2 regions of the Blastococcus sp. SYSU DS0973 genome follow, and region 1 is predicted to be linked to the other one. Evidence: riboswitches for the same ligand, from Rfam matches in the RefSeq annotation. Region 1 holds a riboswitch; the other holds the start of a gene.

Evidence for each region. Region 1 has a riboswitch for S-adenosylmethionine ahead of thrC (threonine synthase). Riboswitches for the same ligand answer to the same signal wherever they lie in the genome.
Region 2: another riboswitch for S-adenosylmethionine. It lies ahead of ACI791_RS15050 (bifunctional o-acetylhomoserine/o-acetylserine sulfhydrylase); the one in region 1 lies ahead of thrC (threonine synthase).

The regions. Positions count from the first base shown of each region.
Region 1 is NZ_JBJHAN010000002.1:207,136-222,877, reverse strand. Features, by position in the region: gene rlmB (23S rRNA (guanosine(2251)-2'-O)-methyltransferase RlmB) at 1-149, shown strand, start outside; gene ACI791_RS04875 (DUF445 domain-containing protein) at 152-1,432, opposite strand; gene ACI791_RS04870 (S1C family serine protease) at 1,475-2,731, opposite strand; gene ACI791_RS04865 (ABC transporter permease) at 2,836-3,609, opposite strand; gene ACI791_RS04860 (hypothetical protein) at 3,749-4,441, shown strand; tRNA gene ACI791_RS04855 (tRNA-Thr) at 4,645-4,717, shown strand; gene ACI791_RS04850 (DUF5313 family protein) at 4,717-5,115, opposite strand; gene rarD (EamA family transporter RarD) at 5,190-6,107, shown strand; gene ACI791_RS04840 (DUF3263 domain-containing protein) at 6,224-6,562, shown strand; gene ACI791_RS04835 (LytR C-terminal domain-containing protein) at 6,901-8,061, shown strand; gene ACI791_RS04830 (alpha/beta fold hydrolase) at 8,139-11,009, shown strand; gene ACI791_RS04825 (ABC transporter permease) at 11,009-11,881, shown strand; gene ACI791_RS04820 (HAD family hydrolase) at 11,949-12,770, opposite strand; SAM riboswitch class I at 12,829-12,970, shown strand; gene thrC (threonine synthase) at 12,983-14,284, shown strand; gene ACI791_RS04810 (cold-shock protein) at 14,498-14,698, shown strand; gene groL (chaperonin GroEL) at 14,996-15,742, shown strand, end outside.
Region 2 is NZ_JBJHAN010000009.1:87,992-103,733, forward strand. Features, by position in the region: gene ACI791_RS15020 (hypothetical protein) at 57-548, shown strand; gene ACI791_RS15025 (NlpC/P60 family protein) at 732-1,769, shown strand; gene gdhA (NADP-specific glutamate dehydrogenase) at 1,975-3,324, shown strand; gene ACI791_RS15035 (gamma carbonic anhydrase family protein) at 3,401-3,931, shown strand; gene ACI791_RS15040 (cysteine desulfurase-like protein) at 3,935-5,134, opposite strand; gene metX (homoserine O-acetyltransferase MetX) at 5,313-6,392, opposite strand; gene ACI791_RS15050 (bifunctional o-acetylhomoserine/o-acetylserine sulfhydrylase) at 6,396-7,688, opposite strand; SAM riboswitch class IV at 7,732-7,846, opposite strand; gene ACI791_RS15055 (hypothetical protein) at 7,959-8,459, opposite strand; gene ACI791_RS15060 (mechanosensitive ion channel family protein) at 8,456-9,352, opposite strand; gene ACI791_RS15065 (thioesterase family protein) at 9,497-10,294, opposite strand; gene ACI791_RS15070 (STAS domain-containing protein) at 10,512-10,955, shown strand; gene ACI791_RS15075 (EamA family transporter) at 10,999-11,958, shown strand; gene ACI791_RS15080 (mycothiol-dependent nitroreductase Rv2466c family protein) at 12,086-12,799, opposite strand; gene ACI791_RS15085 (glutathione peroxidase) at 12,861-13,355, opposite strand; gene ACI791_RS15090 (DUF2237 family protein) at 13,400-13,804, opposite strand; gene ACI791_RS15095 (acetoacetate--CoA ligase) at 13,873-15,742, shown strand, end outside.

The DNA.
Region 1 (15,742 bases):
TCGGCGCCGAGGGCGCCGGCCTGTCGCGGCTGGTGCGGGAGAAGTGCGACGTCGTCGTGCGCATCCCGATCGACCGGGACACCGAGTCGCTCAACGTCAGCGTCGCCGCAGGCATCGCGCTCTACGCCGCGGCGGCCGCCCGCCGCTGAACTCAGCCGAGCAGCTGCGCCACGGTGTAGATGACCAGGCCGGCGAGACCGCCGACCACGGTGCCGTTGACCCGGATCCACTGCAGGTCGCGGCCCACCTGGAGCTCGATGCGGCGGCTGGTCTCGTCGGTGTCCCAGCGCGCGACGGTGCTGCTGACCAGGTCCGCGAGGTCGCCGGAGAAGCGCTCCACGACGTAGCCGGCCGCGCGGGCGCTGTGCCGCTGCACCAGCTCCCGCACCGCGGGGTCGGTCTGCAGGAGGCGGGCGCCGTCGCGGATCAGCGCCGTCACCCGCGCCCGCAGTGGGGAGTCCGGGTCGGCGGCTGCGGCGAGCAGCCCCTCCTTGGTGGTGGTCCAGAGGGAACCCGACCAGGTGCGAACGGCGGGGTGCTCCAGCAGCTCCTTCTTGAACTCCTCGACCCGGGCGGCGGTGTCCGGATCGGTGCGCAGCGCGTGCACGTAGGCCTGCAGCCGGGCGTCGTAGGAGCGCCGCAGCTCGTGCCGGGGGTCGGCGCCGACCTCCTCCAGAAAGGCCTGCACACCGGCGAAGGCGCGGTCGAAGACCCGGTCGTCGACCCAGTCGGGCACCCAGGCGGGCGACGCGTCGCCCAGCTGCGCGCGGAAGACCAGCCGGTTGTCGTCGAGGAAGCGGGCCATCAGCCGCAGCCCCGCGGACAGCACCTCCTGGTGCCGGCCGCCGTCGACCACCAGCTCGACGACCCGGGCCAGCGGCGGGGCGGCGGGGGTCTCGTGCAGCTTCCGGTCGACGAGCGCCGCGACGGCGGGCTGCACGTCCTCGTCCTTGAGCAGGTCGATGAGGCCGGAGAGCACGGTGGCGGCGTCCCCGCCCAGGCGCTCGGCCCGGCCGGGCGCGGCCAGGAAGGCACCCAGCCGACCCGGGACGTCGATGCTCCCCAGCTTCTCCTCGACGACCGCGCGGGTGAGGAAGTTCTCCTGCACGAAGGCGCCCAGGCTCTCGCCGATCTGGTCCTTCTTGCGCGGGATGATCGCGGTGTGCGGGATCGGCAGCCGCAGCGGGTACCGGAACAGCGCGGTGACGGCGAACCAGTCCGCGAGCGCGCCGACCATGGAGGCCTCGGCCGTGGCCCGCACGTAGCCGACCCAGGCGCCGGCGTCCTCGCCGAGCAGCACGCACCCGAGGAAGACCGCGGCGGCGAGCAGGAACAGCCCGGTCGCGAACCGCTTCATCCGCGCCAGGTCACGGGCCCGTGCCGGGTCGTCGAGCGCCCCGGTCAGGGGCGCGGTCGGTCGGGGTGCGGCCACCCGGCCCAGCCTAGGGACCGGGCCGGGAGCCGCCTCCGGGTGTCAGTTGGTCTTCCCCAGGGTGACCTCGACGGTCCGGGCGTCCGACCCACGGCGGACGGTCAGCTCGACGGTCTTGCCGGGCGCCTGGCTGCGGATCGCGGCAGTCAGCTCCGTGGACGTGGTCACCGGGCGGTCGCCGACAGCGGTGACGACGTCGCCGGCCCGCAGCGCGGCCTCATCGGCGGCGCTGCCCGGCTCGACGGTGGCCACCTCCGCGCCCGTGCCGACCTCGCGGTTCTGGTCGTCGGTGGCGGTGCGCGCGGTCACCCCGAGGAAGGCGCGGCTCGCGGTGCCGGTCGAGACGATCTCCTGGGCGACGCGCTGGGCGGTGTTGCCCGGGATCGCGAAGCCGACGCCGATGTTGCCGCTCTGCGACTGCCCACCCGGGAGGCCGGAGGCGACGGTCGCGATGGCGGTGTTGATGCCGATCACCTCGCCGGCGCCGTCGACCAGCGCGCCGCCGGAGTTGCCGGGGTTGATCGCGGCGTCGGTCTGGATGGCGTCCAGCACGGTGGCGTCGTCCTGCGTCGATCCGGTGGCGACGGCGCGCCCGGTGGCGCTGATGATCCCGTCGGTCACCGTGTTCGACAAACCCAGCGGGGCGCCGATGGCGACGGCGACGTCGCCGATCTGCACCTCGTCGGAGTCGGCGAACGTGGCCGGCACGAGGTCCTCGGCGCCGTCGAGGCGGAGCACGGCGAGGTCGAAGGCGGGGTCGGTGCCCACGATCTGGGCGTCGTAGAGCGTGCCGTCGGCGGTGCGCACCTGCACCGTGCCGGAGCCCCCGCCCTCGCCCGCGACGACGTGGTTGTTGGTGAGCACGTAGCCGTCGGCGGTGAGGATGACACCGGAGCCGCTGCCCGCGCTGGCGCCCGTGCTCACGTAGACGGTGACGACGCTCGGCGCGGCCTTGGCCGCGGCGGCCGTGGCGGTGGTCGCCCGCTCCGGGTTCTCGATGGTCACGCTCTGCGCGGACGCCGAGGACGCCGTGGAGCCGGCCGGCTCGTCGAGCAGCGCGGTCACGCCGGCGCCGGCGCCGCCGCCGATGAGCGCGCCGGCGACCAGGCCCGCGAGGCCGATCCGCAGCCGTCCACCGCGTCGGGTCGTCGGCTTCTCGGGGGCGGGGGCGGGAGTGGGCAGACCGCCGTAGGCAGGGTAGGTCACGGGCGTCATGGGCTGCGGCGTCGTCGGCTGCTGCGGGGGCTGCCAGGTGAACTGGTGGCCCGCGCCGGGGTACTGGTGCTGGTGCTCGCTCACTGGTGTCCTCTCCTCGCACAGCCGTCCGCGGCTGCTGCGTCGCTGTCCACTGTGCGACCGTCCTCTGGCGCAACACTGGGGGGAGGCTGTGAGCTTCCTGGGTGCTACCGCGGCACGGGCAGGAGCCGCCCGCGCGCCACGAGCTCGGTGACCGCCCAGACGGCCAGCACCTCCGCCGCCAGCAGCCCGATGAGCACGAGCAGCTGCGCAGCGCCGGCCTCCAGCGGGCTGCCGCCGCCGAGCAGCACGCCGACGAAGGCGCCCGGCAGGGTGACCAGCCCGACGGTGCGCGTCTGGTCCAGCGGGGGCACGAGCGCGGTGCCGGCGACCGGCCGCGCGACCAGGAGGACGGCGTCGCGCGGCGGGAGCCCGAGGGCGAGCGCGGCCTCCACCTCGCCGTGCCGCTGGGCCAGCTCCTCCCGCAGCCGCCGGCCGGCCAGGGAGGTGGCGGTCATGGCGCCGCCGACGAGGATGCCGGCGATCGGGATGACGGCCTCCCCGCGCAGCGGCACGGTGCCGCTGACCAGGACCAGGGCGACGACGGGCGCCGCGCCGCCGAGGACGGGCAGTGCGGTGGCGGCCAACCGGGGGAGGGCCCCGGCGGAGCGCAGCGGCAGGTCGGTGGTGCGACCGGCGGCGGTGACGGTCGCGACGGTGACCATGAGCAGCACGAACGCGGCGGAGAGCCACAGGAAGTCGACGACGACCAGCAGGACGGCCGAGACGACGGCGAGCTGCACCGTGGCCCGCACCGCGGCGACCAGCACCGCGCGGTCCTCGCCGAGGCCGGACAGCCGGCCGCTGACGGCGGCCAGTGCCGTCAGGGCGAGGAGGACGACGCCGAGCCGGAGGTCGAGGTCGACCACGGAGGAACCCACGACCGCCGATCCTGCCGGGTGGCGCCGGCGTGCCCCGTGGTGGGTGATCGATCCGTGGCTCCGTGTGCATCGCCGCCGGCGACGGGGTAGTGGCGGGGACGACGGGCGGTGCCCGTCATCCGCCCCGTTCCATCGCGCCGTGGAGACTCCCGTGCCCGTCCGTGGTCCCTTCCTCCGGTTCCTGATCGGTCTCGGCCTGGCCTGCGCCGCCGTGGTGGCCGTCGTCGGCGGCATCGCCCTGCGCGGTCCCGGGCTCGTCGCCGTCTGCGTGTCCGGCGCCCTGGCCGGGTGCGTGGCCGCGGGGGTGGCCCGCGAGAACCCGACGCCCGCGCGCCGCTCCGCCCTCGAGGCAGTCGGCATGGTCGCAGCGGTGACGATCGGGGCGCTCCTGGTCGTCAGCGGGACGGCCGTGCTGGCCGGCGGCGCGGCGGCCCTGCTGCTCGTCGGCGTCGGGGTGGCCGCATGGGCCGCGCTGCGCTGGGCGCGCGACCGCCGGGCGGCCGCCGCCCGGCCGGCCTCCGTGTCCGGCATCCACGCCGTCGCCGGCGGGTGGGTCCCGGCGCCGTCCCCGGCCGTCGCCGGGCTGGCGACCGCGGCGCTGGGCGAGGAGTGGCTGCGCACCGGCACCGAGCTGCAGGGCCCCCTCGCCCCGGCGGCGCGGCAGCGGATCGTGAGCCGGCGGGCCCAGGTGCTCGACGAGCTCGAGCGCCGGGACCCGGCCGGCTTCGCCCGCTGGCTCGCCGCCGGCCCCATGCACGGCGGCGACCCGGCCGGCTACGTCCGCAGCGAGCCGCCGCGCGCCGACCCCAGCACCGAGACCGAGGCGGCCTGAGGCGACCCCTGCGTCGGCGCGCGGCCCGGTGGGCCGGTCGGGTGGCGGTGGCGGGCACCCGGCGCCGTTCCGATGATCCGCTCCGGGTCGACTCCGATCCCCGGCCTCCCGGGCGACGCGCGGCAGCAGACGTCCTGACCGACGTCCCGGAGCCGTGGCCCGGGATGTCCCTATCCTGATGCGGGGCCTGGAGCTCATGTCCCGCCGGCGTGGCGCAATTGGTAGCGCACCCGACTTGTAATCGGGCGGTTAGGGGTTCGAGTCCCCTCGTCGGCTCAGTCGAAGCTGCCCGCGCCGTCCCGCCGGTAGGGGGCGAGCCGCTCGACCCGGTCCCGCTCGGCCCGCTCGGTGCGCACCCGCGCGGCGGTGCCCGGCTCGTAGCCGGCCTTGGCCACCCGGTGCTCGATGGTCTCCACCATGTACGCCAGCGAGAACAGCAGGCCCAGCAGCAGCCCGCCGCCCGCGGCGCTGAGCCGGTACACGAGCGGGACGGGTACCAGCAGCAGGCAGACGACGACGAGGGGCAGCAGCTGCACGGCCGCCCGCGCCAGGTGGCGCCACACCCAGGTGCTGCGCGTCGTGTCGGCCAGCACCCACGGCGCCAGTTCCCGGGGAAGCCCTCCACCGAGGGCGTACCAGACCCATTGCGCGGGGGTCGGCCGCTGTCTGCGCACGCTCCGACGGTAGGCCGCCGCGGAGCCGGGCGGCGCCCCGTCGCGCCCGCCGGGCCCCGGCGTACCGTGCGGCCGTGGACGAGCGTCGCCTGGGGGTGGTCTCCGGGCTCGGCGCCTACGCGCTCTGGGGCATGTTCCCGCTGTACTTCCCCCTCCTCGAGCCCGCCGGCGGGCTCGAGATCGTCGCGCACCGGGTGCTCTGGTCGCTGCTGTTCGTCGGGCTGCTGCTGACCGTCGTCCGCCGGTGGGGGCACGTGCGCGCGGCGGTGGGCAGCCCACGCACGCTCCTGGTGCTGGCCGGGGCCGCGGTGCTCATCGCCCTGAACTGGCTGATCTACGTCTACGGCGTGAACTCCGGCCAGGTCGTGGAGACCTCGCTCGGCTATTTCATCAACCCGCTGGTCAGCGTGCTGCTGGGGGTGGTGGTCTTCGCCGAGCGGCTGCGCCCGCTCCAGTGGGTGGCCGTCGGCATCGCCGCCGTCGCGGTCGTCGTGCTGACCGTCGACTACGGGCGACCGCCGTGGATCGCGCTGGGCGTGGCCCTCACCTTCGGCTTCTACGGCCTCATGAAGAAGCTCGTGAAGGTCGAGGCGGCGCCCGGGTTGTTCCTGGAGACGGCCCTGGTCGCCGTCCCTGCCGGCGTCGTCCTGGCGGTCCTGCACACCGGGGGGAGCGGGACCTTCGCCAACGCCGGCGTCGGGCACGCCTTGCTCCTGGCCAGCGCGGGGGTGGCGACGGCGGTGCCGCTGCTGCTCTTCGCGGCGGCCGCTCGGCGGATCCCGCTGTCGACGGTGGGGCTGCTGCAGTACCTGACCCCGCTGATGCAGCTGGCGATCGGCGTCTTCGTCTACGGCGAGCCGATGCCGCCCGCGCGGCTGGCCGGTTTCGTCATCGTCTGGGTCGCCCTCGCCGTCTTCACCGTCGACACCCTGCGACACGCCCGGGCCGGGGCCCGGAGGGCCGGCCGGGACGTGGTGGTCGCCACTCCCTGAGATCACCGGGAGCCCGGCGCGGCGCTCGGCCGGAAACGTCGGTGGCCGGGGCTACCGTCCTCCTCGAGCCGCCCGGGGTCCCCGGGAGGCGGAGCGTGGCAGGAGATGGACGAACCATGAGCAGCGACCCAGCCCCCGTGGTCTCCCCGCCCCGGGCCGAGGGGTCAGGGGAGGGAACCGCGCAGGTCGGCGGCGCAGCGCTGTCCCGGCGGGAGCACGACATGCTCGGTTTCGAGCGGCAGTGGTGGCGGCGGGCCGGTGCCAAGGAGACGGCGATCCGCGACCTGTTCGGCACGACGCCGACCCGGTACTACCAGGCGCTCAACGCACTGGTGGACCGTCCGGAAGCGATGGCCGTCGATCCGTTGCTGGTCCGGCGTCTCCGCCGGCTGCGCACGGCGCGGCAGCGGACGCGTTCCTCGCAGATCCTGGGCAAGGCCAATCGCATCGATTAGATTCGGTGACCGTGGGCAGGCACGCCGCGTCAGGCAGTGACGAACTAGGTCGAGGGAACCCTTCTGCGACCGTGGGGCGGCGCAGGACGGATGCCCCCGACGGTCTGTGGCCCGACGCGGACGTGCGCCTGAGCGACCACCCCACGGCTCCGGGGCGCGAGCGCTCCGAGCGCCGTCGGGACGCCCTGCTGAGCACGCCCGCCGGCGAGGCCGCGCGTCAGGTCTCGCGCTCCCGGCTGCCGCTGCCCCCGGTCCCCGCCGGTGCCCGCCCGGCCGCATCCGCCGCCCCGGCCGCGCCCCGTCAGGCCGTGCCCAGTCCTGCCGTGCCCCGTCCTGCCGTGGCGTCCGCGCCGCTCACCAGCGTCGCCCCGTTCCGCGCGGTGCCCACGCCCGAGCCGCGGGAGGAGTCCGCGGCACCGGTCCGCGGCGCCGACCTCCTCTCGCCGGCCGGCGCGGGCGACGCGCTCTTCGGCGCACCCACCCCGGCCGCCCCCCGCCCCGCCTCGTCGGTCCTGGTCGACGACGAGCCCCTCGCCACCACCGGCCCGAGCCGCGGCTCCGGCGGGCACGCCCCCGCACCCCGCGTGCCGCGCGTCCCGCGCCAGACGACGCCGTCGGGTGCGCCGTCGTCCTCCTACGGGGACTGGACCAAGCCCTCCCGCACCGAGGACACCGGCCGCTCCCGGCTCGGCGCGGACACCGGCGCGGACGTGCTGCGCGGGCCGGTGGCGCCGCCCACCACCGCCATCCCGGAGCGGAGGACGACCCGCGGTGGCCAGGCGGCGGAGCCCGAAGCCGAGTTCGAGGCCACGTACGACGACCTCGACGACCGCGCGGCCGCAGACCTCGTCCACGGCGCTGTGACCGGCCCGGTCAAGGGCGGACGGGCCGCCTACCGCGCCGAGCGCCAGGCCGCCGACGCCGCGCGCCGCAAGGCCGCCAAGCGCAACGGCACCCCCGAGGTGATCTTCGACGACGAGCCGGAGCGCAAGCCGCGCCGCGTCCTCACGGGCCTGGTGGCCATGGCCGTCGTCGCCGGCACCGTCCTCGGCGTCTACACGGTCACCTCCCCCGAAAATCAGGAGGCGGCGGCCCAGTCGGCGTCGGCCCCGCCCAGCGTGCCGACCGTCGCCCCGCCGAGCGCGGCCCTGCCGCCGCTCACCGTCGACCCGGTTCCCGTCGAGCCGCCGGTCACCACCCCCGTCCGGGTCCCGGTCACCGTCCTCAACGCCACCAACGTGACCGGGCTGGCAGGCAAGATCTCCGGGGTCGTCGTCGCCGGTGGCTGGGAGTCGCCCGGCGTGGGCGCCTACCCCGGCGCGGACGTCGCCACCACCACCGTCTTCTTCACCGAGGGCGACGAGCAGCAGCGCCAGGCCGCCCTGCAGCTGATCGACCAGTTCCCCGACCTCGCCGGCCCCGCGCCCCGCTTCTTCGAGGTCGCCGACGTCCCGGCGCCCGGGCTGGTCGTCGTCGCCACGGGCAACTGGCAGCCCTGACCCCGGTCGCCCCGGGCTACCGGAACACGGGCGGGCACCCGGCCGTTGGGCGCTTCGTGCGCTCCCTCCGCGGGCTCGTGCGTCCCCGCCCGCGCTCCGCAGCGCGCGCCTCGGCCGCCGCCCTGCTCGCCCTCGCCCTGCCGACCGGTCTGGTCGTGCTCGCGCCCCCGGCGGCGGCCGCGGAGGTCAGCACCGAGGTGGCCCGGGTGCCGTCGGGCTCCGGGGAGGACGCCGTCGAGCTCGACACCACCCTCTACCTCCCGGACACCGACGACCCGGCTCCCGCGATCGTGCTCGCGCACGGCTTCGGCGGCAGCAAGCGGTCGGTCGCCGACGACGCCACCGACCTGGCCGGGCGCGGCTACGTCGTCCTCACGTACTCGGCTCGCGGGTTCGGGGAGAGCACCGGCCGGATCGGGCTCAACGACCCGCGCTACGAGATCGCCGACCTCTCCACGCTGCTCGACCTCCTGGCCGAGCGCGAGGAGGTCGAGCTCGACGCCGACGGCGACCCGCGGGTGGGGGTGGCCGGCGGGTCCTACGGCGGTGCGCTCGCCCTGCTCGGCGCCGCCTACGACCAGCGGGTCGACGCCATCGCGCCGCAGATCACCTGGAACTCCCTGACCACCGCGCTCTTCCCGTCGCAGACCGGCGAGACGCCGGCCGACACGGTGGCCGCGGTCCCCCAGACGGAGGCGGCCGGTGTCTACAAGCGGCTGTGGTCCGGGCTGTTCTTCGGCATCGGCTCCTCCTCGGGCGGCCTGCTGGACGCGCTCGGTGGCGCCGGCGGGGCGGCCGGCGGTGCCTCCCTCGGCGCCCTCCCGCCCGCGCTGCTCGAGCAGGCCGCCGAGAACCCGGAGGCCGCCGGGCTGCTGCTCACCTGCGGCCGGTTCCGGGTCGAGGTGTGCGAGGCGTACCAGACGGCCGCGGCCTCGGGCACGCTCACGCCGGAGGTGGCCGCAGTGCTCGACCGCAGCAGCCCCGACGGCGTGCTCGACCGCATCGACGTGCCGACGCTGCTGGTGCAGGGCACCCAGGACTCGCTCTTCGGCCTCGGCCAGGCCGACGCGAACGCGCGCGGCATCGCCGCGGACAGGACCCCCGTCAAGGTGGTCTGGTTCGCCGGCGGCCACGACGCGTCCTCGTCGGACCGGCAGAGGCAGGAGCTGCGTGACCAGATCGCCGGCTGGTTCGACTGGCACCTGCGGGGACAGGGCGAGGACCCCGGCACGGGCTTCGAGTTCCCGGCGCCCACCGGGCTGGGCGCCACGACCGGCCGGGTCCAGGGCGGCGGCCAGACCGTCGCCGCGGAGGCCTACCCCGGGCTGGACGGCGCGGAGCCGGCCACCCGCCGGTCGGTGACCGTCTCCGGGCCCGTGCAGCCGGTCGTCACCCCGGCCGGTGGCACGCCGGCCGCCCTCACCACCGTGCCGGGGCTCGGTGCGCTGACCTCCGCCCTGGGCGGGTCGACCGCGGAGATCCCCGGCCAGTACGCCGCCTTCGACAGCGCTCCGCTGGAGGAGGCCGTCGAGGTCGTCGGCGCCTCGACCGTCGACCTCGTGGTCGCCTCGCCCAGCGGCTCGGCGACGCTGTTCGCCAAGCTCTACGACGTCGGTCCCGACGGCGCCACCACGCTGCCCGGTGGCCTGGTCGCGCCCCTCGCGCTCACCGGCCTCTCCACCGATCCGACTGCCCCGACGCGGGTGGGCGTCACGCTGCCGGGGATCGTGCACCGCTTCGAGGCCGGCCACCGGATGCGGGTGCTGGTGTCCTCCACCGACCAGGCCTTCGCGCTGCCCGACGAGGCGGCCGTCTACTCCGTCGGCCTGGCCTCGGCCGGCGCCGCGAACGGCGTGGCCGCGGGCGAGACGCAGCTCGCGGCGCCCGAGGTCAGCGGCCGGAGCGAGTCGACCGGCGGCACCTCGCGCTGGTGGGTGCTGCTCGCCGTCGTCACCGGTCTGGGTCTGCTCGGCTGGCTGGCCGCCCGCTGGTGGGGGAGCCGGCGGCGCCGGCAGACCTCGCAGGTGGAGCCGGACGGCGAGGACGTCCCGCTGCGGTTCACCGGCGTGACCAAGGCCTACAAGGACGGCTTCGTCGCCGTGCGCGACCTGTCGTTCGAGGTGCGGCGCGGCCAGGTGCTCGGCCTGCTCGGGCCCAACGGTGCCGGCAAGACCACGTCGCTGCGCATGCTGATGGGACTCATCCGGCCGACCGAGGGGCGGATCAGCGTCTTCGGGCACGCCGCCGGTGCCGGCGCCCCGGTGCTGTCCCGGCTCGGCTCCTTCGTGGAGGGCACCGGCCTGCAGCCGCACCTGTCGGGCCGGGACAACCTCAGCCTCTACTGGGCCGCCACCGGCCGGCCGGCCGAGGACGCGCACATGGACGAGGCCCTCGCGGTCGCCGGCCTCGGCGCGGCCATCGACCGGCCGGTGCGCCGGTACAGCCAAGGCATGCGCCAGCGGGTCGCGATCGCCCAGGCGATGCTCGGGCTGCCCGATCTGCTCGTGCTCGACGAACCGACCAACGGGCTCGACCCGCCGCAGATCCACGCGATGCGCGACGTGCTGCGCTCCTACGCCGCCACCGGGCGCACCGTGATCGTCTCCAGCCACCTGCTCAGCGAGATCGAGCAGACCTGCAGCCACGTGGTGGTCATGGCCAAGGGGCAGAAGATCGCGCAGGGCACGGTGGAGGAGATCGTCGGCGCCGGAGGCTCGGTGCTCGTCGGCCTGGCCGACGACGCCGACACCGACCGGGCGATCGCCGTCCTCTCGTCGCTGCCCGGGGTCACCGCCGCGCGCGGCGACGACGGCCTGGTCGCCGAGCTGGACGGCGCCCGCCGCGCCGACGTGCTGCAGGCGCTGGTGTCGGTCGGCATCGCCGTCGAGCAGTTCACGCCGCGACGGCGGCTCGAGGACGCCTTCCTGGCCCTGGTGGGGGAGAGCTGATGACCACGACCGACCACGTGCAGCCGACCGGCGCGGTCGCCGGTTACCGGCCGGAGCGCACGCTGCGGCTGTCGGTGGAGCTGCGGCGGCAGTTCAAGCGCCGCCGCACCCTCGGTGTCTTCGCCCTCATGATCGCGCTGCCGCTGGTGCTCATCGCGGCACTGCAGCTGGGCGCGAGCGAGGAGGCGGCGGAGAACAGCCGGATCAACCTGGTCGACGTCGCGACGGCGAGCGGGCTGAACTTCACCCTGTTCGTGCTGTTCGCGACGACCAGCTTCTTCCTCGTCGTGGTCTACGCGCTGTTCTTCGGCGATACCGTCGCCGTCGAGGCGCAGTGGGGCTCGCTGCGGTACGCACTGGCCACGCCGATCCCCCGGATGCGGCTGCTCCGGCAGAAGTGGCTGGCCGCGCTGGTGCAGTCGGTCGCGGCGCTGGTCACGCTCGCCGCGGTCGCGGTGGTCGCCGGCGGGATCGCGTTCGGCTTCGACGACATCAGGACGCCGGTCGGTGTGGGGATCGACCAGGGCGAGGGCATGCTGCGGCTGGCCGGGATGCTCGGCTACCTCGCCGTCCACCTGCTCGTCGTCGGCGCGCTGGCGTTCTGGTTCTCCACGATCACCGACGCACCGCTGGCGGCGGTCGGTGGCGCGGTGTTCACCATGTTCGTCTTCGCCATCCTCGACCAGGTGGAGCAGCTCGGGTCGATCCGCGACTGGTTCCCGACGGCGGAGGAGTTCGCCTGGACCGACCTGCTGCAGACGCCGGTCGACGACGGCGACCTGTTCCGCGGCGTGATCCAGTCGCTGGTCTACATCGCCGTCTTCACGGCGCTCGGGTTCCGCCACTTCGCCCGCAGAGACGTGACCAGCTGACAGCAGTTCGTGCACGAACGGTCGTCCCAGACTGCCCGAGGCGACCGTTCGTGCACAGAACGCCGGCTCACAGGCTCTGGCGCACCGCCTGGGCCCAGCCCTCGCCCATGGCGGCGGCGGTCACCGAGGCGTTGGGGACCGCGGCCAGCGCCGCGGCCATCCCGTCGACCGCCCCGCCGTTCGCGGTGATCCACAGCCGGCCCACGGCGGGGGCCATGTCCAGGTCGCTGAGGCTGTCGCCGATCGCCACGGCGTCGTCGGGGAACAGGCCCCGGCGCTCCAGGTCCCAGGCGATCGCCGCCCCCTTGGAGATGCCGCGCGGCATCAGGTGGTAGACCCGCGGCGGCGCCGGGTCGTCGTGGAGGCCGAACCGGGACGACGCGGGGATGGCCCCGTTGTCCTTGAGCGTCAGCCACCCCGCCCCGCGTTCGGCCAGCCAGGCGTCGACGGCGAGCGGATCCACCCGGCCGCGCAGCAGCGCGTCGGTGTGGTGGGTCGCGTGCCAGGGGGCGTGCCACTCCAGCCGGCCGGGGTGCGCGGCGACGAGGTCCTCGACCACGCCGAGCTCGGCCATCACGTCCATCGGCGTGCGGTCGCCGTAGCCGGCCGGCAGCTCGCCGCGCAGCCGGTGGGTGTGCCGCCCGGAGCCCCAACCGATGGTGGCGCCGAGCTCCGCGATGGCGCCGTCGGCGGCGAAGATGCGCGCGGCCTCCACCACCTGCTCGTAGGTCCGGCCGCTGACCAGCACCAACGCCACCCCGGCGCGGTGCAGGTCGAGCAGGGCGCCGGCCGGGCCGTCGGTCAGCTCCCGGCCGGCGGTGTGCCAGAAGGAGCCGCGTGGGCCGACCATGGTGCCGTCGAGATCGGTGTAGACGATGCGCGCTGTCACGCCCTCATCCTGTCCGCCGCGAGGTGCCGTACCGCCCGCGGGTATGCTTCGGATCGTTCACTCATCCAGAGGGGCAGAGGGACACGGCCCGATGAAGCCCCGGCAACCGCCGTCCGCGCAGCGATCTCATGGAGCAGCGCGGCGGGAGGTGCCAATTCCGTCCCGCGCGGCTCGACGGCCCGCTGCGGGGAAGATGAGGAGGTAGTCGTCGCATGACTCTCACCGCTCCCGGTTCCGTTCAGGCCGACTCGTCGGCAGGCGGCCCCACCCCGCCGTGTCCGGCCCGCGGGCTGGTCTGCCGCAACTGCGGCGCCACCTTCGGGCTGATCGCCGAGCACGCCTGCGCCGAGTGCTTCGGCCCGCTGGAGGTCGACTACGACCCCGAGCTGATGCGCGCGGTCACCCGTGAGCAGATCGAGGCCGGCCCGCAGAACATCTGGCGGTACGTCGCCCTGCTGCCCGTGGGCCAGGATCCCGCCGAGCGCGTGTCCCTCGACCCGGGCATGACCCCGCTGGTGCGTGCCGACCGGCTGGCCGCCGAGCTGGGCCTGACCGGCGGACTCTGGGTGAAGGACGACTCGGCCAACCCCACCCACTCGTTCAAGGACCGGGTGGTCAGCCTCGCGGCGACCGCCGCCAAGGGCCTGGGCTACAAGAAGATCGCCGCCGCCTCCACCGGCAACCTGGCGAACTCCGTGGCCGCGCACGCCGCCCGGGTGGGGCTGCCGTCCTTCGTCTTCATCCCGGCCGACCTCGAGCCGGGCAAGGTCGTGCAGTCGGCGGTCTACGGCCAGACGCTGGTCGCCGTCGACGGCTCCTACGACGACGTCAACCGGCTGACCAGCGAGCTCGCCGAGACCGACGAGTTCGAGGACACAGCTTTCGTCAACCAGAACGTCCGGCCCTACTACGCCGAGGGCTCCAAGACGATGGGCTACGAGATCGCCGAGCAGCTCGGCTGGCGGATCCCGGCGCAGGTCGTCATCCCGATGGCGTCCGGCTCGCTGCTCACCAAGGTCGACAAGGCCTTCCGGGAGCTCACCGCCGCCGGCATCGTCGAGGCCACGGAGTGGACGATCTTCGGCGCCCAGTCGGCCGGCTGCGACCCGATCGCCACCGCCTTCGACAACGGCTGGGACGTCGTAAAGCCGGTGAAGCCCACCGGCATCGCCAAGTCGCTCAACATCGGCAACCCGGCCGACGGCCCGTACGCGCTGGACGCCATCCGGCGCACCGGCGGTGCCGTGGCCCGCGTCGGCGACGACGAGATCGTCCAGGGGATCCGCGACCTCGCCCGCACCACCGGGGTCTTCGCCGAGACCGCCGGCGGCGTGACCGTCGCGGTGCTGCGGAAGCTCGTCGAGGGCGGGCTCCTGGACCCGGCCAAGGAGACCGTCGTCCTCAACACCGGCGAGGGCCTGAAGACCCTCGACCCGCTGGAGCCGGTCGTCGGTCCGACGCACCGCGTCGAGCCGTCCCTGAAGTCGGTGCGGGCCGCAGGCCTCATCGACTGAGAGAGGACGCCGCCCTCCGCATCCGTCGGAGGGTCCGGGCGGCGCCCGGGACGGGGCCGGTATCGATCGGGCGAAGATGACCGCGACCAGGCCTTTCCTGATGTACCTTCTCGCGCGGATCCAGTTCCATGTTCGTGTTCGAGCGGGCGGAAGAGGTGGACCCGGTTCCCCGATCCGGAGGAGCCGTCCGCACGCACGAACGTGGGAGCACACGTGGCACAGGGCACCGTGAAGTGGTTCAACGCCGAGAAGGGCTTCGGCTTCATCGCCGTCGACGGCGGCCAGGACGTCTTCGTCCACTACTCGGCCATCCAGATGGACGGGTACAAGAGCCTCGACGAGGGTCAGCGCGTCGAGTTCGAGGTCGTCCAGGGGTCGAAGGGGCCGCAGGCCGACGCCGTCCGCTCTGCGTGACCTGTCGTCCTCCGGACGACGCACCGCACCACCCGTGAGGCCCGGTTCCCCGCTCGGGGAGCCGGGCCTCCGTGCACGTCAGGCCACCCGCAGGGAGGCCGGCCGACCCCCCGTTCTTGCACTCGCCAAGGTGGAGTGCCAGACTCGTTTCTGGCACTCGGGGCTCCTGAGTGCCAATCAGGTCGGAACGGTGAGGCACCGGTCCGTGGGCCGACGGAGCGTCCACGTCGCTGGTGTCGTCCGTCGCGGGCGCCGAACCCGGCCGTGCAGCGATCGATGCATGGAGGACACCACCACATGGCCAAGATGATCGCCTTCGAGGAAGAGGCGCGCCGCGGCCTCGAGCGGGGCATGAACACCCTCGCCGACGCCGTCAAGGTGACCCTCGGCCCCAAGGGCCGGAACGTCGTGCTGGAGAAGAAGTGGGGCGCCCCCACGATCACCAACGACGGTGTGAGCATCGCCAAGGAGATCGAGCTCGAGGACCCGTGGGAGAAGATCGGGGCCGAGCTCGTCAAGGAGGTCGCGAAGAAGACCGACGACGTCGCGGGTGACGGCACCACCACCGCCACCGTGCTCGCCCAGGCGCTCGTGCGCGAGGGTCTGCGCAACGTCGCCGCCGGCGCCAACCCGATGGCCCTCAAGAAGGGCATCGAGAAGGCCGTCGCCTCGGTCACCGAGTACCTCCTCTCCACGGCCAAGGACGTCGAGACCAAGGAGCAGATCGCCGCCACCGCGTCGATCTCCGCCGCCGACCCCGCCATCGGTGAGCTCATCGCCGAGGCGATGGACAAGGTGGGCAAGGAAGGCGTCATCACCGTCGAGGAGAGCAACACCTTCGGGCTCGAGCTCGAGCTCACCGAGGGCATGCGCTTCGACAAGGGCTACATCTCGCCCTACTTCGTCACCGACGCCGAGCGCATGGAGGCCGTCCTCGACGACCCGTACGTGCTCGTCGTCAACGGCAAGATCAGCTCGGTCAAGGACCTGCTCCCGCTGCTGGAGAAGGTCATGCAGTCGGGCAAGCCGCTGGCCATCATCGCC
Region 2 (15,742 bases), on a different contig from region 1:
TCACGGGTGGCCGCCGGCGAGGTGTCCGCAGCCCCCGGTCGGGTAGGTCCGCTCCCATGTTGGGACGCGCCGCCCTGCGGGGCGCACTGGCCGGCCTCGCCGGCGTCGCCGTGATGACCCTGGGGGAGAAGGCCGAGCAGGCCGTCACCCAGCGGCCGGACAGCTATGTGCCCGCGCGCACGATCACCGCGCTCGTGACCGGCCGGCGGCTGCCTGAGTCCGCCCGCCCGCTGGCGCGCAACCACCTCATGCACTGGGGCACCGGCGCCGCTGTCGGCGCCCTCCGCGGGATCTGGGCCGCCTCGGGGCTGCGGGGCTGGCGCGCGTCCGCCTGGCACACCTCGATCCGGCTCGCCACCGACCAGACGCTGGAGAACGCCACCGGCGTCGGCGCCCCGCCCTGGACGTGGTCCCGCCGCGACCAGGTCGTCGATGTCACCCACAAGGCCGTCTACTCGTTCGTCACCGGCGCGGTCGCCGACCTGCTGGTGCCGCTCGCGTCCGACCGGCTGCCCGACGGCACCGCCGCCGGCCCCCGTCGTCGCTGACCGGAGCCCCGTCCGCGCGTGACGGGTGACTGCCCCCGGTGCTCGTGTGACGGGCGGGGCGACCCCGGGCGTCCACCCCCGCGCGCCACCCACTACCTGCGGATACGGGGTCCCTACGTTCCGTGCTGACGCGCATGGTTGCGGCCCCTTCCCCGGGCCCGGCGCAGGTGATCGGAGGCTCCGGTGCAGTCGCAGCGCTCGACCACCCGTCGCCGCTCGCGCGCCGTCCTCGCGGTGGGCGCCGCGCTCGTGGCGGCCGCGACGGCGGTTCTCTCCCCGGCGATGACGACGACGGCGAGCGCCGAGCCGGGCTCGGTGGCCGAGGCCGCCTCGCTGATGGCGAAGGCAGCGCAGCAGCTGACCACCATCGAGGCCCAGGTCCACGAAGCCGAGGAGATCGTCGCCGCCCAGCAGCGGACCGCCGAGGTGGCCGCTGCTCACGCCCAGACCGCGCGGGACGCCCTGGCGGTGCACGAGCCGCAGATCCGGGCCATCGTGCAGAGCAGCTTCACGGAGAAGACGCAGTCCCGGGTGGCCGCCTTCCTCACCAGCGAGTCCGCCGAGGACCTCGTCCAGCAGATGACGACGCTGGACATGATCGCCGCGCACACCAACTCGGTCATCACGCAGGTCGCCGCGGCGCGCGCCGCCGCGGAGGAGGCGCAGGCCACGGCCGACCAGGCCGCCGCCACCGCGCAGGCGGGCCTCACCGAGCTGCAGGCCCAGCACGCGGAGGTCGAGCGACGGGCCGCCGAGTACCGGTCGAACTACGATCAGCTCTCGGCGGCGGAGCAGGACCGGGTCTCCACCCTCGTCGCCGGCCCGAAGCTGGCGACGCCGTCGGTGGCGGAGCTGCCGGTCGCGACGGGCAGCCCGGCGGCGACCGCGATCGGGGTCGCGCTGTCGAAGGTCGGCTCCCCGTACCGGTCGGGCGCCACCGGCCCGGACGCGTTCGACTGCTCCGGGCTGACGTCCTACGCCTACGCGGCCGCCGGCATCACGCTGCCGCGCACCAGCAGCGGCCAGTCGAAGATGGGCCCGCAGCTCTCCCGGTCAGAGCTCCGGCCGGGCGACCTGGTCTTCTACTACTCGCCGATCAGCCACGTGGCCCTCTACATCGGCGACGGGATGATCGTGCACGCCCGGACCTACGGGACGCCGCTGTCGGTCACATCGGTCGACCAGGGCGGCTTCCGGTTCGGCGTCCGCCCCACCGGCTGACGCCAGGTCGAGCCGACGGCACGCCGGAGCCCTTCTCGGCGATGGGCACGGAGAGGCCGGGTGCCGTGGCGTGGTCGGCTCCGGCATGGCCGGCATGGTGGCGGCCGGGTGTGACATCCGGGGATCCACCCGGCCTCGTCCCGCCGATGTCCCGCGACCGACGTACGTTGCGCAGGAGGAGCGATCGGCGCGAGAGGGGCACGTGGTGAGTGGCGAGGTTCCGGAGACGGTCCAGGCGATCTACGACGAGGTGCTGCACCGCAACCCCGGTGAGACCGAGTTCCACCAGGCGGTCCGCGAGGTGCTGGAGTCGCTGGCCGTCGTCCTGGACCGGCACAGCGAGTACTCCGAGATGAAGACGGTGGAGCGGATCTGCGAGCCCGAGCGGCAGATCATCTTCCGGGTGCCGTGGCAGGACGACCGCGGCCAGGTGCAGATCAACCGCGGCTTCCGCGTGGAGTTCAACTCCGCGCTGGGGCCCTACAAGGGCGGGCTGCGCTTCCACCCGTCGGTGAACCTGGGCATCGTCAAGTTCCTGGGTTTCGAGCAGATCTTCAAGAACGCGCTCACCGGCATGCCGATCGGCGGCGGGAAGGGCGGCTCCGACTTCGACCCCAAGGGTCGCTCCGACGCGGAGACCATGCGGTTCTGCCAGTCGTTCATGACCGAGCTCTACCGGCACCTCGGGGAGTACACCGACGTGCCGGCCGGCGACATCGGCGTCGGGGGGCGGGAGATCGGCTACCTGTTCGGCCAGTACAAGCGGATCACCAACCGGTACGAGTCCGGCGTCCTCACCGGCAAGGGCCTGGGCTGGGGCGGGGCGCTGGTCCGCACCGAGGCCACCGGCTACGGCGCGGCCTACTTCGCCGAGGCGATGATGACCGCGCGCGGGCACTCCTTCGACGGGACGCGGGTCGTGGTCAGCGGGTCGGGGAACGTCGCGGTCTACGGCATCGAGAAGGTGCACCAGCTCGGTGGGACCGTCGTCGCCTGCTCGGACTCCAGCGGCTACGTCGTCGACGAGAAGGGCATCGATCTCGATGTCCTCAAGCAGGTGAAGGAGGTCGAGCGCGCCCGGATCGACAGCTACGCCGAGCGGGTGCCGTCGGCCACCTTCGTGCCGGGCGGGAGCATCTGGGACGTCCCCTGTGACGTCGCCATCCCCAGCGCGACCCAGAACGAGCTCGACGGCGACGCCGCCGGCGTCCTCGCCCGCAACGGGTGCCGCTACGTGGTCGAAGGCGCGAACATGCCCGCCACCCCGTCGGCGGTGAAGGTCCTCCGCGAGGCGGGGATCGCGTTCGCCCCCGGCAAGGCCGCCAACGCCGGCGGCGTGGCCACCTCCGCGCTGGAGATGCAGCAGAACGCCTCCCGCGACCGCTGGACCTTCGAGCACAGCGAGGCCCGGCTGGCCGAGATCATGCGCGACATCCACACCCGCTGCCACGAGACCGCCGAGGAGTACGGGTCCCCCGGTGACCTGGTGCTCGGCGCCAACGTGGCCGGCTTCCTGCAGGTGGCCGAGGCGGTGCACGCGCACGGCCTGATCTGACCCGGGTGGCCGAGAACGCCCGCGCCCGGACCGCCCCGGCTGGCCGGAGGGCAGCGGCTTGTGCTGGGGTGGCGGTATGGCGGACAACTTCATCGGCGCCCTGGAGTTCGGCTCCCCGCACATCGACGACGAGGCGTTCGTGGCGCCCACGGCCGTCGTGGTGGGGGCGGTGACCATGGGCCCGCGGTCGAGCATCTGGTACGGCGCGGTGGCCCGGGCCGACGCCGAGGTCATCGAGATCGGCGCCGACTCCAACATCCAGGACGGCTGCACGCTGCACTCCGACGAGGGGTTCCCCCTGGTGGTGGGCGAGCGGGTCTCGGTGGGGCACCGGGTGGTGCTGCACGGCGCGCGCATCGACGACGACGTGCTCGTCGGCATGGGCAGCATCGTGATGAACGGCGCGCACATCGGCTCCGGCTCCATCGTGGCCGCCGGCGCCGTCGTGACCCAGGGCAAGGTCTTCCCGCCCCGCTCGCTCATCGCCGGCGTACCCGCGAAGGTGATGCGCGAGGCGACCGACGACGACCAGCTGCACATCCAGGGCAACGCGATCAGCTACACCGACCGCCTGAAGTCCGCCCGCCGGGTGCAGCGGCTGGGCTGAGCGTCAGCCGGCCAGCCACCCCCGCAGCCCGTCGAGCAGCCGGTCGACGTCGTCGGCGTCGCTGTAGGGCGCCAGCCCGGCCCGGAGGCCCCCGGTGTCGCCGAGCCCGAGCCACCGGCTGGCCTCGATGGCGTAGAAGTGCCCGGCCGGTGCGTTGACGCCGCGGGCGGCGAGGAACCGGTAGGCGTCGGCGGCGTCCCGCCCGTCGAAGGTGAGCAGCAGGGTCGGGGTGCGGTGCGCCGCCCGTGACCACAGCCGGACGCCGGGCAGCTCGGCCAGCCCGGCTTCCAGGCGCTCGCGGAGCCGGTCCTCGTGCTCCTCGATCGCGGCCATCGCCGCGAGGAGCCGCTCCCGGCGCGTCCCGGTGCCCCCGAGGTCGGCCAGGAAGTCCACCGCCGCCGTGGTCCCGGCCAGCAGCTCGTAGGGCAGCGTGCCCAGCTCGAAGCGCTCCGGCACCGCATCCGTCGACGGCAGCAGCTTGGCCGGCCGCAGCGTCGCCAGGAACGCGGGGTCGGCCGCCAGGACGCCGCAGTGCGGGCCGAGGAACTTGTACGGCGAGCAGAGGAAGACGTCGGCCCCGAGAGCCTGGACGTCGACCGGGGCGTGCGCGGTCAGGTGCACGCCGTCGGCGACCAGCAGCGCGCCGGCCGCGTGCACCTGCTCGGCGATGGCGGCCAGGGGTGGCCGGGTGCCGATCAGGTTGGACGCTCCGGTCACCGCGACCAGCCGGGTCCGGTCGGTGAGCGCCGCGGCGACGTCGTCGGCGGTCAGCTCGCCGGTCGCCGGGTCGAAGCCCACCCACCGCACCGTGGCGCCGACCGCGGCGGCGGCCAGCACCCAGGGCCGGATGTTCGCGTCGTGATCCAGCCGGGTGACGACGACCTCGTCGCCCGGACCCCAGCCGGCCGACAGCGTGCGGGCCAGGTCGAAGACGAGCTGGGTGGTGCTCCGGCCGAAGACGACGCCGGCGGGGTCGGTGCCGAGCAGGTCGCCCATCGCCGCCCGCGCCCCGAGCACCGTCTCGTCGGCGAACCGCTCGGCGGCGGTCACCGCTCCCCGATTGCTGACCGGGGCGGTGAGGGCCGCGGCCACCGCCCGGCCGACCGCGGCCGGTACCTGGGTACCGCCCGGACCGTCGAAGTGGGCGGTGCCGCTGGCCAGCGACGGAAAGGAGGCGCGCAGCGCGGCGACGTCGAGGCTCACGGCCGCGACGCTAACCGCCGGCCGGGCGGCTCACCCGGCGAGGGGGCGATCGCGGCGCGGAGCGCGCCGAGGTCAGGGCCGGCGTCCCGTCGCCGACGCCGGAGCTCCACCCGCAGACGCCGGGATCACTCGCGGGCGCGGGCCACCTGGGCGGCCAGGTCCGCGTGCTCCTCGGCGTTCACGCCGCACCCAGCAGCTCGGCCAGCAGCGCCCCGACGGCGCCGGTCTCGATGAGGAAGCCGTCGTGCCCGTACGGCGAGGGGATGACCCGCAGCGGCACGCCCAGCGCGTCGGCCACCCGGCGTTGCTGGTCGAGCGGGTAGAGCCGGTCGGTGTCCACACCGGCCACCAGCGCGCGGGCGGTCACCCGGGACAGCGCCGCCTCGACCCCGCCGCGGCCGCGGCCGACGTCCCAGCTGTTCATGGCCTCGGTGAGCACCACGTAGCTGCCGGGGTCGAACCGGCGGGCCAGCTTGCCGGCGTGGTGGTCCAGGTAGGACGCGACGGCGTAGCGGCCGTCGGCCTGCACGCGGGCGGCGAAGCGCGCCTCCAGCTCCAGCCCGCTGCGGTAGGTGAGGTGGGCGATCCGCCGGGCGATCCCGAGGCCGTCCACCGGCGGGGCGTCGAGCGGGTAGTTCCCGCCCGCCCAGCGCGCGTCGGCCCGGACGGCGGCCTGCTGGGTCGTCTGCGTGCCGATCTGGTCGGCCGAGGCCACGGCGCCGGAGGCCAGGAAGAACAGCGCGCCGACCCGGTCGGGCTCGGCCACGGCCCACTCCAGGGCCCGCATGCCGCCCATGGACCCGCCGGCCACGGCGGCCCAGCGCGCGATGCCCAGGGCGTCGGCCAGCGCGCCCTCGGCGCGCACCTGGTCGCCCACGGTCACCTCGGGGAAGCGCGAGCCCCAGCGGTGGCCGTCCGGCGCGGCCGACGACGGCCCGGTCGTGCCCTGGCACCCGCCCAGGACGTTCGCGCAGACGACGAAGAAGCGGTCGGTGTCCAGGGCCGCCCCCGGCCCGACGATGCCGCTCCACCAGCCGGCCGTCGGGTGTCCCGGTCCGGCCGGGCCCACCACGTGGCTGTCGCCGGTGAGCGCGTGCGCGACCAGGACGGCGTTGTCCCCGCCGGGCGCGAGCGTTCCCCAGGTCTCGTACGCGATCCGCACGGCCGGGAGGGTCCCTCCGCGCTCCAGCGGGAACGGGGCGGGCAGGTCGAGGAAGTGCCGGTCGCCGACCGGGTCCCCCTCGACCCACCCGCCCATCGCTCAGGCGCCCTTGGCGGCGCGGAAGCCCGCCTCGAGGTCGGCCAGGATGTCCTCGATGCCCTCCAGCCCCACGGCCAGGCGCACCAGGCCCGGCGTCACACCGGTGGTGAGCTGCTCCTCCGGGGTGAGCTGCGAGTGCGTCGTCGACGCCGGGTGGATCACCAGGCTGCGCACGTCGCCGATGTTGGCCACGTGGCTGTGCAGCTCCAGCGCCTCCACGAACCGCTTGCCGGCCTCGACGCCGCCGTGCAGCTCGAAGGTGAGGACGGCGCCGGCGCCCTTCGGCGCGTACTTCTGCTGGGCGGCGTGCCACGGCGAGGAGGTCAGCCCCGGGTAGTTGACCCGCTCGACCGAGTCGTGGGCCTCGAGGAACTCGGCCACTCGCTGGGCGTTGCTCACGTGCCGCTCCATGCGCAGCGACAGCGTCTCGATGCCCTGCACCACCAGGAAGGCGTTGAACGGGGAGACCGCCGGGCCCAGGTCGCGCAGCAGCTGCACCCGCGCCTTGAGCGCGAAGGCCGGCGCCCCCAGGTCGGCGTAGACCACGCCGTGGTAGGTCGGGTCGGCCGTGGTGAACATCGGGTGCCGGCCGCCGGTCCAGTCGAACCTGCCGCCGTCGACGATCAGGCCGGCGATCACCGTGCCGTGCCCGCCCAGGTACTTGGTGGCCGAGTGGACGACGACGTCGGCGCCGAACTCGAGCGGGCGGATCAGGTACGGCGTCGCGATGGTGTTGTCGACGATCAGCGGCACCCCGTTCCGGTGAGCGACGCCGGCGACGCTCTCGATGTCGAGGATGTCGCCCTTCGGGTTCCCGATCGACTCGGCGAAGAACGCCCGGGTGTTCTCCTGGACGAGCGACTGCCAGTTCTCCGGGTCGTCGGGGTCCTCGACGAAGGAGACCGTGATGCCCATCTTGGGCAGCGAGTGGTGCAGCAGGTTGTAAGTGCCGCCGTAGAGCGAGGCCGACGCGACGACGTGGTCGCCGGCCTCGGCCACGTTGAGGATGGCCAGCGTCTCGGCGGCCTGGCCCGAGGCGACGGCGAGCGCGGCGACGCCGCCCTCCAGCGACGCCACGCGCTGCTCCAGCGCGTCCTGCGTCGGGTTCATGATCCGGGTGTAGATGTTGCCCATCTCGGCCAGGGCGAACAGGTCCGCGGCGTGCTGCGTGTCGCGGAACTGGTACGCGGTGGTCGCGTAGATCGGCAGCGCGCGGGCGCCGGTCGTGGGGTCGGGGCTCGTGCCGGCGTGGATCTGCCGGGTCTCGAAGCTCCAGCTCGCGGGGTCGCTCATGCGCCGTCTCCTCTCGCTCGCGGAGACCCGCGGCGCACGGGAGCTCCGTCGTTTGCCGGAGGCGGGCGCCTTCCGGCCGGCTCTTCCCCTGGAGCACCTCGGACGGAGTAGAGGTTGCCGGGCAGCCAGCCAGGTGCTTCGCGCTGCCTCTCAGGAGCCGACGTGATCCTAGGACGTCGACCTCCTCACCTGCACACCGCCCGGGTGCTGTGGGCTGGTGACCCCGACCGGCGAGGCGATGTCCCACGTGAAACACCGGGTTTCCGGCGCTCAGTCGGTCGGCGACTCCGGCGAGGCCTCGTCGCCCGGCCCGGCCGATCCGCCCGTGGGCACCGGCTCGGTGGCCCCCGGAGCCGTCGGGGTGGCGCTGGTGCCCGGGGACGGCGAGCCGGTGGTGGTCGGGGTGCTCGACCGGGTGGTCGGCCCCGACGGTTCGGTCGTCGGCACGGGCTCGGTGGTCGTCTCCGCGGGCGCGGTCCCGGTCGGCTCAATCTCCGCAGGCTCGGTCTGCTCGACGGTCTCCTCACGGGAGGCCGGCGTTCCCGGAGCCGGCGGACGCACGTTGAGGTAGAGCGCGCCGATCGAGAGGAACAGCACGACCAGCACCACGGTGGAGGTGCGGGCCCGTCCGAGGTGCCGCGGGATCGACGACCACCAGCGGTGGGCGGGGACGACGTCGGGCGCCGCGGTGCCGGTGGTGGCGGGGGCGGTGCTCACCGTGGGCTCGCCGGGGACGCCGTCGCCGGCCCGGCCGTGGTCGGGGCTGCTCATCGGACTCCCTCCTGCACCGTCGTGGCGCCGTCGCCGGACGGCGCGCTGGTGGTCGGCTGCGGCACCTGCATGCCCTGGCTGCGGAACGCCTGCACCACCCGGGCGCGCAGGTCGCGGCCCACCTCGAACTGCTTGCCCGGCAGGGTGCGGGCGACGACGCGCACGTTCACCTCGTCCAGGCCGAGGGTCTCCACGCCCATGACGGTGGGTGGGTCGAGCAGGAGCGGGCGCATCGCCGGGTCGCGGAACGCGTCCCGGCCGACCTGGCGCAGGATCTCGTTGGCGCGGTTGACGTCGACGCTCGTCGGCACCGGCACGTCCACGACGGCGCGGGCCCAGTCGCGGGACAGGTTGACGACCTTGACGATCTGCCCGTTGGGGACCGTGACGACCTCGCCGTCGGGCGAGCGCACCCGGGTCACCCGCAGCGTGACGTCCTCCACCGTTCCGGTGGCGGGGTCGCCACCGCCGAGGACCTGGATGGAGACGACGTCGCCGAACCCGTACTGCCGCTCGGTGATGATGAAGAACCCGGCGAGCACGTCACCGACGATGCGCTGGGCGCCGAACCCCAGGCCGACGCCGAGCACCGTGGCCGGCGCGACGAGGCCGGTGACCGGAACCCCGAGCCGGTCCAGGACGAAGAAGACCGCGATCGAGTAGATGAGCACGATCGCCGCCCAGGTGAGCACCTGGGTGAGCGAGTGCCGGTGCTTGGCCGCCTCGGAGCGGACCAGCGCGTCGCCGCCGGTGGAGTTGCGGTCGATCCGGTCGGTGATCCGCGTTCCGGCCCAGGCCACGAACCGGGTGAGCAGCACCGAGCCGAGGATGATCAACACGACCTCGAGACCCCGCCCGGACAGCCAGTCCAGCAGCTCTCTCAACGCGTCCACGGGTAGCAGGCTCCGATCGTGGGGAAGACGATCCTTCCACAGTGCGCACCGGTGCCCGTCGATGCCAACCGGTCCCGGCCGGTACCGCGGTCGCGGCCGCGCGACGGGCCGCTGACCTGCGCCGCAGCAGCACGGAGAGATGACTCACGCCGGCGGGCGGGGCTCCACGAACAACGACTGGGTGGACCGGCCGATCGGCCCGGCGGCGTCGAAGAGGACGGCGAGGCACTGCGCCCCTCCAGTTCCGCCGTGCACCGTGGTGGCGTCCATGCCGAGCCACTCGCCCCGCGGCGGGCGGTGCAGCGCCACGGACAGGTCCACGTTGGCGAACGTGGCCTGCGTCCAGTCCAGGTTCGCGGAGATGCCGCTGGCGGCGTCGGTCATGACCAGCAGGTGCTGCAGCGGGGTCATCGGCTCCCCGGCGACCAGCGTGCACTCCGGCCGGGTCCACGCGGTCGCGGGCCCCGGGCCGTTGAACGTCCCGGCGGCGAACCGCCAGTCCAGGGCCCGGTGGTAGGCGATCTCGGTGGTGAAGAACGCCGCGCGCTCGGCCCGGCTCTCCTCCGGTCCGGCCGGCGCGGGGTGCGGCTGCGCGGTCGCCGGAGCGGCGTCGTCACGGGACCGCATCCGCCAGGCCGACAGGCGCATGAGCGGACGGCCGTCGCCGCTGTCGAGCACCGCCTCGACCAGCTCGATCCGGCGGCCCGGGCGAACCACCGACGTGGTCACCCGTACCGGGCCGACCGGCACCGGCCCGAGGATGTCGTAGGCCATGCGCACGGTCTGGCCGCCCGCGATCCCGCTCGCCTGCTCGGCCGCGCGCAGCAGCAGCGCGGCCGGCGGCCCGGCGTGCTGGTGTCCGGCGTCCCACGGGCCGATGGTGAGGGCGGTCGCGGTGAAGCCGTCGCCGTCGGGCAGGTAGAGGGCCTCGGGCACGTCCATGACCGCGAGTCTCGCCGGGCCGCTGTCTCCCGTGTGCGCCGGGTATCCGGGCCGGGGCGGGCGGACGGAGGCGGATCGCCCGATGACGACGCGTGACAGCGCGCCCGCCGTGTGGCACACCGGTCGATGCCGTACCGGAATCCGTTGTATCGCCGGGGCGGGCTGCCTACGGTCCGGACGACGGGGGGTCGGGCCGTCGGCAGGTGGGGGAACGGACATGGTGCGGGCGCACGAGTGGGACGGGGCGCGGCGGCTGGCGAGGCCGCCCGGACGGCGCCGGCCGTGGTGGGTGTCGCAGCCGCCCGAGCCGGCCGCGCTGCGGCTGGAGTGGGAGACCGCCGGCGGGCACGCGCTCGTGGTGGTCGAGGGCGACATCGACCTGGTCACCGCTCCGCGGCTGGAGGCGTTCGTCGCCGCGCGCCCGCTGGCCGGCTGCACCGTGCTCGAACTCGACCTGGGCGGGGTGCCCTCGATCGGCTCGGGAGGCCTATCGGTGCTGATCGCCGTCCGGCGGTGGTGCCAGCAGCGGGGCATCGAGCTGCTCCTGCGGAACGTGCAGCCGTCGGTGTGGCGGGTGTTCGAGGCGACCGGGCTCGACGAGGCCTTCACCGCGTCCGGTCCCGCGCCACGCCCGCCGGTCCAGGAGCTGGCCCTGTTCTGAACCGGTAGGCGGCTCGACGGGGGTAGCCCGCTACCGTGCGCGGGTGGACCGCGTCGCCCGCCCCGCGCTGGGGTATGCGCTCACCCTGGTGGCCGCAGGCCTGTTCGCCGTCAACGGCACGGTGTCCACGCTGGCCCTGCAGGCGGGCATCTCCGCCCCGCGGCTGACCGCGTTGCGGTGCACCGGTGCGGCCGTGGCCCTGCTCGCGGTGCTGCTGGTCGTGGCCCCGGGCCGGCTGCGGGTCACCCGCCGGGAGCTCCCGCTGCTCGCCGTGCTCGGTGTCATCGGCATCGCGATGACGCAGTACCTCTTCTACGTGGCCATCGGACGACTACCGGTGGGCATCGCGCTGGTCTTCGAGTTCACCGGGACCGTGCTCATCGCCGTCTACGTGTGGCTGGTCCGCCGGGAGAAGGTGCGCAGCCGGGTGTGGGCGGCGCTGGTGCTGTCGCTGTCCGGGCTGGCCCTGGTCACCGGGGTCTGGACCGGAGAGGGCTCGCTGGACCTGATCGGCGTCGCGGCAGGTCTCGGCGCCGCCGTGGCCCTGGCGACCTACTACCTGATCGGCGAGCGGGGCACGGTGTCGCGGGACCCGGTCACCCTCACGTGCTGGGCCTTCGTCGCGGCTGCGGTCTTCTGGGCGGTCGCCGCGCCGTGGTGGCAGTTCGACGCCGGGGTGCTCGGCCGCGACGTGCCCGTCTCGATGGGCTCACTGGAGCTGCCGCTGTGGGTGCTGGTGGCCTGGATCGCGGTGATGGGAGCGGTCATGCCGTTCTGGCTGTCGATCGCGGCGCTGCGCCACCTGTCGCCGACCGCGGCCGGGCTGGTGGCCACGGCCGAACCGGTGTTCGCCTCCGTGGTCGCCTGGTTGTGGGTGCAGCAGGTGCTCACCGGCTGGCAGGTGGCCGGCGGCGCCGTCGTCCTCACCGGGATCGCACTGGCGCAGACGGCGCGGACCACCCAGCCACCGGTACCGGAGACCCCGGCCCCGCTGTCGTCGTGAGGCGCCCCGCTGTCGTCGTGAGGCGGAGCCGGGGGCTCTTACCCGGGGCGTGACGTCGTCGGCCGCCCTGGCGATCCACCAGCCGTCGCCTTCCCCGTGACTCGGTGGGCGAGGCGGTCCGGCGGGGTCACTTCTTCTGCCGGCGGCTCCCGCCGTGCCAGTCCTCCTGCACGCCCGACTCCCCGGGCCGCACCCCGAACGCGGGCAGCTGGGGCCGCTCGCGCAGGCTGCGCTTGAGCTCGGCGAAGCCCGGGAACGAGGCGAGCCCCACGACGTGGTCCCAGAGCGCGACGGCCTCGTCCTCGCCGGGCAGCCGGCTGATGACCGGCCCGAAGAAGGCCACCCCCTCCGGCGGCCGGAAGTGCAGGATCGGCGTGCCGACGTCCTTGCCGGTCAGCGCCAGCGCCTCGTCGGTCTCGGCGCGCAGCGCGGTGTCCCAGGAGTCGTCGTCGAGGGCGGCGGCGAGGTCGGCCGGCAGCCCGACCTCGGCGAGGATCGGCTCGACGAACTCGCGCGTGCCGCGGCGCACCTCGTGACCCGGCTCGTTCGGCGTCTCGAAGATCTGCGCGCCGAGGGCCGCGTACAGGGGGCCGACCGCGTCGGATCCGTGCTCCTCGCGGGTGCGGGCGGCCATGCGCAGCAGCCGCAGGCCCGCGGTGTGCCCGGCCTCGTACTCGGGCGGGAAGTGGGCGTCGTAGTCGATGTGCGCGTTGAGCAGCCGCAGCGAGATGAACCGCCACTCGACGGCGTACTCCCGCTGCTCCGCCACCATGCGGACCCACTTGCTGGTCATCCAGGCGAACGGGCAGACGGGGTCGAACCAGAAGCGCAGATCGGCCATGGGGAGAACCTAGGCGCTCCCGCCGGACCTCGCCGAACCACGTCGAGGTGCCGGGCCGCGGTCAGCCCGGGAGGACCGACGCGATCGCGGCGCGGACCTCGGGGGCGTCGGGCTCGGTGCGCGACCGGAAGCGGGCGACCACCCGGCCGGTCCCGTCGATCACCCACTTCTCGAAGTTCCACTGCACGTCGCCGGCCGCCCCGTCCAGGTCCGGGGTAGCGGTCAGCTGCCGGAACAGCGGGTGCGCGCCCGGGCCGTTCACGTCCACCTTCTCGGTGAGCGGGAAGGTGACGCCGTAGGTAGCCGAGCAGAACTGCTCGATCTCCTCGGCGGTGCCGGGCTCCTGGCCCATGAACTCGTTGCACGGCACGCCGATGACGGTGAAGCCGCGGGGGCCGTACTGCTGCTGGAGCGCCTCCAGACCGGTGTACTGCGGGGTGAGCCCGCAGCGGCTGGCCACGTTGACGACCAGGGTGGCGCGCCCGCCGGCCAGCTCCCGCAGCGTGGTGGCGGTGCCCTGCAGCGTGGTCACGGGCACGTCGAGGAGGTCGCTCATGCCGGCGCCAGCGCCCCCGGCGGGGGGTTCATTCCGACCGGGCGTCAGCTGAGGTCGCCGATGTCGTCGGGCACGTCGACGGCGTACCGGCGCAGCGCCTCCAGCGGGACGACCTCCAGCGCCCGGGCGTTGGTGGCGGCGAGCACGACCCCCGACGCCGCCCCGGCCTGGTAGGCCTGCAGCCAGCGGGTGGCCACGACGCACCAGCGGTCGCCCGGCCGCAGCCCCGGGAAGCCGTACTCCGGGCGCGGGGTGCTCAGGTCGTTGCCCAGCTCCCGCTGCACGGCGAGGAATTCCGTGGAGACGACGGCGCAGACGGTGTGCCGGCCCCGGTCCTCGGGACCGCTGGTGCAGGAGCCGTCGCGGTAGAACCCCGTGACCGGGTCGGTGCCGCAGGGCTCCAGTGGTCCGCCGAGGACGTTGCGCTCGTCGGTGGGCTCGGGCAGCACGGGGCCTCCTGCGGTCCGGGGACGGCGACGCCGTGGCCGTCGCGCGCCCAGGATGGCATCGTGCGGGCGTGCCCGCTCCCGAGATCCTCTGGCAGCCCACCCCCGAGTCCGCCCGCGCCACCCGAATCGCCGCGTTCGCCCGCTGGGTGGCGGAGCGCCGCGGCCTGTCCTTCGGCGATCCGGTCGACTACGACCAGTTGTGGCGCTGGTCGGTCGAGCACCTGGACCAGTTCTGGGGCGACGTCGCGGAGTGGACCGGCGTGCTCCCCGGCGTCCCCGACGAGCGGGTGCTCCCCGACCGGAGCATGCCCGGCGCCGTCTGGTTTCCCGGGACGACGGTCAACTACGCCGAGCAGGCGCTCCGGCACGCCACGGAGGAGCACCCGGCGATCATCGCCGTCGCCGAGGACCGCGAGCCGGTGGAGGTCTCCTGGGCAGCGCTGCGCGGGCAGGTGGGCGCGTTCGCCGCCACGCTCCGCCGGCTCGGGGTGGGCCGGGGCGACCGCGTCGTGGGCTACCTGCCCAACGTGCCCGAGGCGATCGTGGCCTTCCTGGGCTCGGCCTCGATCGGAGCGGTGTGGTCGGGCTGCGCGCCGGACTTCGGCACCCGCGCCGTCCTGGACCGGTTCGCCCAGATCGAGCCCACGGTGCTGGTGGCCGTGGACGGCTACCGCTTCAACGGGCGGGAGCACGACCGGCGCGACGTCGTCGGCGAGCTGCGGGCGGCGCTGCCGACGGTGCGGACGACGATCGCCGTCCCCCGGCTCTTCGCGGACGAGCTGCCCGACGGCGCGCTGCCCTGGGCCGAGGCCGTCGCCGACGAGCAGGACCCGGCGTTCGAGCCGATGCCGTTCGACGCCCCGCTGTGGATCCTCTACTCCTCGGGCACCACCGGGCTGCCGAAGGGCATCGTGCACGGCCACGGCGGGGTGGTGCTGGAGCACCTCAAGTGGGGGCTGCTGCACCAGGACCTGACGCCCGGCGACCGTTTCTACTGGTACACGTCCACCGCCTGGATGATGTGGAACGTCGTCGTGTCCTCGCTGCTGTCGGGCGCCACGGCGGTGGTCCACGACGGGGCGCCCGCCTACCCGACGGTGGACGCGCAGTTCGCCCTCGCCGCGGAGGTCGGGATCACCTTCCTGGGGACGAGCCCCGGCTACCTGGGCGCCTGCCAGAAGGCCGGCGTCCGTCCCGGCGACGACCACGACCTCTCCGCGCTGCGCGTGCTCGGCTGCACCGGCTCCCCGCTGCCCGAGGCCTCGTACTTCTGGGTCTACGACGCCGTCGGCACCGACGTGCAGCTGACCTCCGCGTCGGGCGGCACGGACGTCGTGACCGGTTTCATCGGCAGCGCGCCCCTGCTGCCGGTCACCGCGGGAGAGCTGCAGCGCCCGATGCTGGGCGTGGCCGTCGAGTCGTGGGGCGAGGACGGCCGGCCGGTCGTGGGCGAGCTCGGCGAACTGGTCGTGACCGAGCCGATGCCCTCGATGCCACTGCACTTCTGGAACGACCCCGACGGCTCCCGCTACCGCGCGGCCTACTTCGAGCCGTGGCCCGGCGTCTGGCGGCACGGCGACTGGCTGGAGATCACCGAGCGCGGCACCTGCATCATCACCGGTCGGTCGGACTCGACCCTCAACCGAGGCGGCGTGCGCATGGGGACGGCGGACATCTACGCCGCGGTCGAGTCGGTTCCGGCGGTCGTCGACTGCGTCGTCCTCGGCGTCGAGCTGCCCGGCGGCGGCTACTGGATGCCGCTGTTCGTCCAACTCGCGCCGGGCGAGGAGCTCACCGACGAGCTGCAGGCGCAGCTGCGGACGGCGATCCGGGAGCAGGCGTCACCCCGGCACGTGCCCGACGAGATCATCGCCGTCCCCGGCGTGCCGCACACCCGCACCGGCAAGCGGCTGGAGGTGCCCCTGAAGAAGCTGTTCC